DNA from 2 places in the Chryseobacterium sp. MEBOG07 genome. Region 2 is predicted to be linked to the other one. Evidence: riboswitches for the same ligand, from Rfam matches in the RefSeq annotation. Region 2 holds a riboswitch; the other holds the start of a gene.

Region 1 (3,425 bases), 2.4 Mb from region 2:
CCTTTTTCGATAAACTCTTGAGACTTATCAAACATTCCCTGTTCTGCAGACTCACGGATTTCCTGAGTAATTTTCATTGAACAGAATTTTGGACCGCACATAGAACAGAAATGCGCAATTTTAGCTCCTTCTGCAGGCAATGTTTCATCGTGATAAGCTCTTGCTGTTTCGGGATCTAATGAAAGGTTGAACTGATCTTCCCATCTGAATTCAAATCTTGCTTTGCTTAATGCATTATCCCTGTATTGCGCACCCGGATGTCCTTTTGCAAGGTCTGCCGCATGAGCTGCCAGTTTATACGTAATAACCCCCACTTTTACATCGTCTCTATTTGGAAGTCCTAAATGCTCCTTTGGTGTTACATAACAAAGCATCGCACATCCGAACCAACCGATCATTGCCGCCCCGATTCCGGAAGTAATGTGATCATAACCCGGAGCAATATCTGTCGTTAAAGGCCCTAAGGTATAGAACGGAGCTTCATGACATTCTTCCAGTTGCTTTTCCATGTTTTCTTTGATCATGTGCATCGGAACGTGGCCAGGTCCTTCAATCATCACCTGTACATTGTGCTTCCATGCTATTTTTGTCAGTTCACCTAAAGTTTCCAGTTCTGCAAACTGAGCTGCATCATTGGCATCTGCAATAGATCCCGGGCGAAGGCCGTCTCCAAGAGAGAAAGCAACATCGTACTTCTTCATGATCTCACAAATCTCCTCAAAATGAGTATACAGGAAGCTTTCTTTATGATGAAACAGACACCATTTCGCCATAATGGAACCTCCTCTGGAAACAATTCCGGTTACTCTTTTCGCTGTTAAATGAATGTATCTCAACAAAACTCCTGCATGGATGGTGAAGTAGGAAACTCCTTGTTCTGCTTGTTCAATCAGGGTATCTCTAAAAATTTCCCATGTCAGATCTTCCGGGACTCCTTTTACTTTTTCCAGGGCCTGATAAATAGGTACCGTACCAATCGGAACCGGACTGTTTCTGATGATCCATTCTCTTGTTTCGTGAATATTTTTCCCTGTTGAAAGATCCATAATGGTATCAGCTCCCCATCGGCAAGCCCATACTGCCTTTTCTACTTCTTCATCAATACTGGATGAAACCGCACTGTTTCCGATATTGGCATTGATTTTCACCAGGAAATTTCTTCCAATGATCATGGGTTCACTTTCCGGGTGGTTAATGTTATTAGGGATAATTGCTCTTCCTGCTGCAATTTCGTCTCTTACAAACTCCGGAGTGATTTTTCCTTTCGGAGTATTGGCTCCAAAGCTGTGTCCCGGATGCTGGAAAGCCATTTCTTTTGATACAGATTCAAGCTGTTCTATTCTTTGATTTTCCCTGATCGCTATATATTCCATTTCCGGAGTGATGATTCCCTGCTTCGCATAGTAAAGCTGGGTCAATTCTTTTCCTTCCTGTGCCACTTTAGGTTTATGATCATAAGAAAACCTCAGTTCGTCGAGACGTGGATCTGCTAAACGTGCTTTTCCATATTCAGAGGTAATTCCATCCAGGATATTCACATCATTTCTGTCCAGAATCCATTGTTCTCTGATTCTTGGAAGTCCTTTCTGGATATCAATGACTGCATTTTCATCGGTATAAGGACCTGAAGTGTCGTAAATGGTTACCGGAGCATTATGTTCAAAGCCACCGTTCGTCAGTTTGGTTGGGCTAAGCTGTATTTCACGCATTGCTACATTGATAGGGTGTATTGTTCCTTCAACATAGATTTTCTTTGAGTTCGGAAATGGCGAACATGTAATGGAGTGAGCCATAAGTATAGGTATTAAGTATGAGAATTAACCGCCTTGAGTAGCGGTAATGATTAAAATTGAATCGTTATTGTTGAGGATGGTTTCCGCCCAGACCGACAGCGGAATAATGCGATTGTTGAGGGCTACAGCAATACCCTTTTTCTTTCCGGGTAGTTCAATAGCCAATAATGCTTCCAGAGTTTCAGGAAGTATATCAAATGTTTTTCGGGTGTGGTTGATTATAAGTTCCATTCCTAATATTTTAAATATACTTTAGGAATGGCCATTATTGTACAATAGAATGTACAGCAAAAGTCACCTACTTTTCCCTACGCTGGTATAATCCAGATCAGGTTCAAAGGGTAAAGTCTCAGTCTGTTGATAACAGACACCCCTAAAGTATGGGACGAAGTTAGACATTTTTTTAGAATGGGCAAAATCTGAAATGATTTTAAATAAAAAGCCCGTCTCAATTCCAGAGACGGGCTTTTTATTTTTTATTTACATTCTTCACTATTCTTCACAAGCTCTCCAAATCGCATCATTCTGCGGAACGGGAGCTATGATTTCAATGTTTTCTTTGGTTACCGGATGAATAAACTCCAGTTTTCTGGCATGAAGATTAATTCCTCCATCAGGATTAGAACGTGGGGCACCATATTTTAAATCACCTTTGATAGGAATTCCCGTTTTAGACAACTGAGCACGGATCTGATGATGTCTCCCCGTTTCAAGGTCAATCTCAAGAAGCAGATAATTATCCAATGTTTTGATAATATGATAAGTTAGAATCGCTTCCTTCGCTCCTTCTGTAAACTTAGTAAAGACGATCGCTTTATTATTCTTCTCGTTTTTCTTTAGGTAATGAACCAGTCTCTGACTCTGTGGAATTATCTCTTTTCCCACAACAGCCCAATACGTTTTTTTCACTTCACGGTTTTTCACCATCTGAGTAAGACGGGAAAGCGCTTTGGAAGTTTTTGCATAGATCACCAAGCCTGATGTAGGACGGTCTATACGATGAACCAAGCCGAGAAAAACATTTCCCGGCTTAGCATCTCTTATTTTTATAAAATTCTTGATGGATTCTAATAGTGATTCATCGCCGGTTTTATCGCCCTGTACGAGCTGACCGACTTTTTTATTGATCACCAGAAGATGATTGTCTTCATATATAATCTGCTCCTTCATACTTTTTCAGCCTACCTTCTTCTATTAGATAATGATAGAATAATCCCCGCCAGAAGCCCTACTGTTTTAACCGCTGAAAGCTTTGAATCTTCCGGTATAAAAGCTCCAATTACACAAATAGCTGCTGCTGCATACATCGCATAAACAAAGTTTTTGTTGGTAAGCAATGGAGCCTGAATAAAGAAGCTGGCACCTATCAAGACATAGAAAACTTTTCTTGAAAGTAAATGATTGATTTCCGGAGAAAATAAATTGAACCACCCGATCGCAAGACAAATAAGTGCTGCGATGGATAATATTCCCTGGATAGATTGTTGTTGATTTTGCATGGATTAATAGCTTTCGTTTTCGTTTGGAAACTCTACACTTTTCACATCTTTTACATATTGAGCAACCGCTCCTGTAATTTCTGTGTAAAGATCAAGGTATCTTCTTAAGAATTTCGGACTGAAACCTTTGTTC
Region 2 (3,425 bases):
ATATTTCTTTAAAATGATCCATCTTTTAAAACGTCTTTGAACTCAAAACAATGATGCAAAAGTATCCAAAAGCTATGTCAATCATATTAACGTTATATTAAGTTTAAATTCCTAACCATATTGAGCTGAAAGCAGTTGACATTGTAATCACTCCTAAAGATTTATTTCAAAAAGATACATTTAAATCATCGATTGAAGGTCTGAAATTGGAATGCATCGCCGCCGTAAAATAATCACAGAACACCTGATACACTGCAGAATCTGTATCTGTTGCCCGGATTCCCAGCTGTGTGTATATCTTAAGTATCTGATGGGATAATTGCTGAACCAGCTCTACCCCATAGCTATGAATTTCGTTTTGTTGATCTGCCGGAATTGCATTGTTATCACTGAGCGAATTTTCAACATTTCTGGAAATATTTAATACTTTTTCCAAATGCTTTTCAATGGACTCTGCAAAACTTTTGAAATTGATCTGAGGACGAATAAATTCTGCTTCTTCAATAAAATGAGAAGCGATTCCCAGATAATTGACCAAAAGTGTCAAATCCGCAAAAACCCGAAACGGAATGCTGTCCAGAATATCATTCGTGAAAAAAGTATCATAAACAAAACTGTAATCCTCGCTTACCAGAACATTTTTAATGGTAAAAGAATAGGTCCCGCTGGCTTTCATTCCCATAGATTTCCAATTGGGGATGATTACAGCCTGTTCTTTCGGAACGATGAACGAGCGAATAATCTCGTTACCGTCATCATCCGTTATTGACTTCCCATTTTCTGTAATGCTGGCATTGAGTGTAAAATGGGTCAGATGGGGTGCGCCTGTTGCAAAATTCCATAATCCATTAATAAGGTACGTGTTATCACTTTGTTTTTCCGCAGTTCCGCCTACCATTCCACTTCCCCCAAAACACGTTTTAGAGTGGGTGAACAGTAATTGAGCCACTTCAGGATTGATATTTCTGGAAAAATAATTGGCCCCGGCACAAAGTGTCAGCATCCAGCCAAAGCTTCCATCGGTTTCAGCCCAGTCAAATAATGCTTTAAGTCCTTCTTCAAAACGATACCCTAAGCCACCATATTTTTTCGGCACCCAGATCTTAAGCCATCCTTCTTCGTGAATATGCTGTATCACCTTGTCAGAAATTCTAGAGGCGCCATGAAGTTCCTTTCTGATGTCTTTAGTACTGAGCATGAGCTTTAGATTTAATAATTTTCTGCCATTCCAGATATCCGGAAATGGCTACTAAAAACAAAAATGATGTCAAAACAGCGTAGAGATATAATTCTTTATGAATCATTAAGGGGATGGAAATAATATTACTAACGTTCAGTATCACCCAGTTTTCAATTTTTCGTCTTGCCATCAGCCACATTCCTGCCCATGCGAAAGCACTTACCAAAGAATCCCAAATGGGAACATCTGAGTCGGTGAAATGAGTGAGAAAGAACCAGAATAAACTAAAGGTTCCCAGGACAATTCCTCCGGTAATCCATTTTTCAGCAGTTGAGGTAAAAGAGATTTCCATTTCGGATTTTTGCTTCCCGAATTTCCAATACAGCCATCCATAGATGCTCATGACCAAATAATAAAGGTTTAATGTAAATTCAGCATACAATTTTGATGTAAGCATCACATACAATGTAAGCAGAATACCGGCAATTCCGAAAAGATAGTTGTTTACGTTGTTTTTGCGAGCCAGTAAAACCTGGATTATCGAAAATAAGACCCCAAACCATTCCGGTAAGGTAATTTGTTTTAAAATGTCCTGCATCATATTAATCTTTAGAAATCAAATGATGAGATGATAAATAAGCAATCCCTACGCTGGTATTATCCAGATCAGGTGTGGAAGTACATTCCTGGGTATCATCTCAGCCACTGTTACCTGCGGCACCCCATTGTTGGGGCAAAGGTGCAGCTTTTTTCCGGAAAAAGAAAGCAACACGGGAAAATAATAATCTCCATTGATTATTAATAATTTTTATATTTGTCAAACAATACACTCTAAAAACTGTAACCCATGAACTTCTTCAAAAAGATTTTTTCAAAGAATAAAAACACAGCCAATCAACCGTCTGAAAATCCCAGAATTGATGGAATATATACAGATGAATATTTTAACAACAGATATACTGAAGATCAGATTTTATCAGATGATGTTCTGGTTGACGGCTCTTTCAAAATGTTAAATAGTTTTTTCATCGATAATAAAATAATACCGGCAATAGAAAATCCTATCTACCATCCCAGCAATATAGATAAAGCCGTTACTGAAGAGCCTGGGTTTTACCAGTATTGTAAATCATTTGATCAGGATGACAAACAGATTGGACTGATGCTAACAGTAGCATTTTCCTACTATATGGTCAATGAATTAGGATTTAAACTATACAGGGACAAAAACCCGGAATATCCTTTAAGATTCATGACTTTGAAATATAACAATAATGGAGGTGTTATTTCTTTATATCCATTCGAATATTCATTGAAGGTTCTAAATGGAGAAGCATCATTCAATGATCTTTTGGAAAAAATTAATAAGAATCTGGAAAATATTCCCACTGCAGAGGACTTTATCGCTCATTTTAAAAGTAATCTATCTCAAGAATAAAGTTTGTATTTGTTAAACTAGATGTTTTTATTTTACACGGTATAAAATTTGTATTTTAAAGTGTAATGACAACAGTTATGGATGAAACTAAAACTAAAATATTAAATCCAATAACAGATAAATATCTGATTGATGAGTATTTCAATTTAACCGTAAGGCAAGAATTAAATATTGATATTGATCTTAGCTTTGAGTATATGATTGCACAAAACATCATTTCAAAAAAAACAATTCTGGTCAAAACATTTTCAGATTTTATCATGGGAAACCCGGAACTTTATAATTTATTACACTCTTTGATTTATAAGGTGAATACCTATTCTTTAACAAAAGCCCAGATCATCAGTGCATTGGAAATTCTCAGAAAAAGCCAATAAGATCATTCTATTTTACATAAAAAATCTCTCAAAATTTTGAGAGATTTTCATTTTCCAGTCATCGGCTAAAGACCAAAATATCTGGTATTTATACCTGTTCTTTTATATGTTTTGCCACCTTTTCCTCAAGATCATCAAGATTAAAAGGTTTTGATACATAATCATCTGCCTGAGCTTCTGATGCCAAAGCAACAATATCATTATTTGCGGTAACATAGATTACCGGAATATGCTTAAATTCTTCAGTGCTTTTGAGAAGTTTTGTCGCTTCCACTCCTCCGATTCTTGGAATCCAGTTATCCATAAGAATAACATCAGGCTTATATTCTGCTACTCTCTCAAGAATATCATGTGATGTTTCTGAGATTTTGACCTCATAGCCATTTTCTTCAAATATGATGGTAATCACTTCTAAAATAGCCGTATCATC

Evidence for each region. Region 2 has a riboswitch for thiamine pyrophosphate ahead of pnuC (nicotinamide riboside transporter PnuC). Riboswitches for the same ligand answer to the same signal wherever they lie in the genome.
Region 1: another riboswitch for thiamine pyrophosphate. It lies ahead of thiS (sulfur carrier protein ThiS); the one in region 2 lies ahead of pnuC (nicotinamide riboside transporter PnuC).

What each region holds. Positions count from the first base shown of each region.
Region 1 is NZ_CP084579.1:611,247-614,671, reverse strand. It holds gene thiC (phosphomethylpyrimidine synthase ThiC) at 1-1,793, opposite strand, end outside; gene thiS (sulfur carrier protein ThiS) at 1,818-2,024, opposite strand; TPP riboswitch at 2,082-2,178, opposite strand; gene LF886_RS02855 (RluA family pseudouridine synthase) at 2,286-2,963, opposite strand; gene LF886_RS02850 (hypothetical protein) at 2,975-3,292, opposite strand; gene panB (3-methyl-2-oxobutanoate hydroxymethyltransferase) at 3,296-3,425, opposite strand, start outside.
Region 2 is NZ_CP084579.1:3,015,757-3,019,181, forward strand. It holds gene LF886_RS13950 (RNA polymerase sigma factor) at 1-22, opposite strand, end outside; gene LF886_RS13955 (hypothetical protein) at 167-1,198, opposite strand; gene pnuC (nicotinamide riboside transporter PnuC) at 1,185-1,781, opposite strand; TPP riboswitch at 1,807-1,915, opposite strand; gene LF886_RS13965 (hypothetical protein) at 2,028-2,618, shown strand; gene LF886_RS13970 (hypothetical protein) at 2,696-2,995, shown strand; gene LF886_RS13975 (response regulator) at 3,084-3,425, opposite strand, start outside.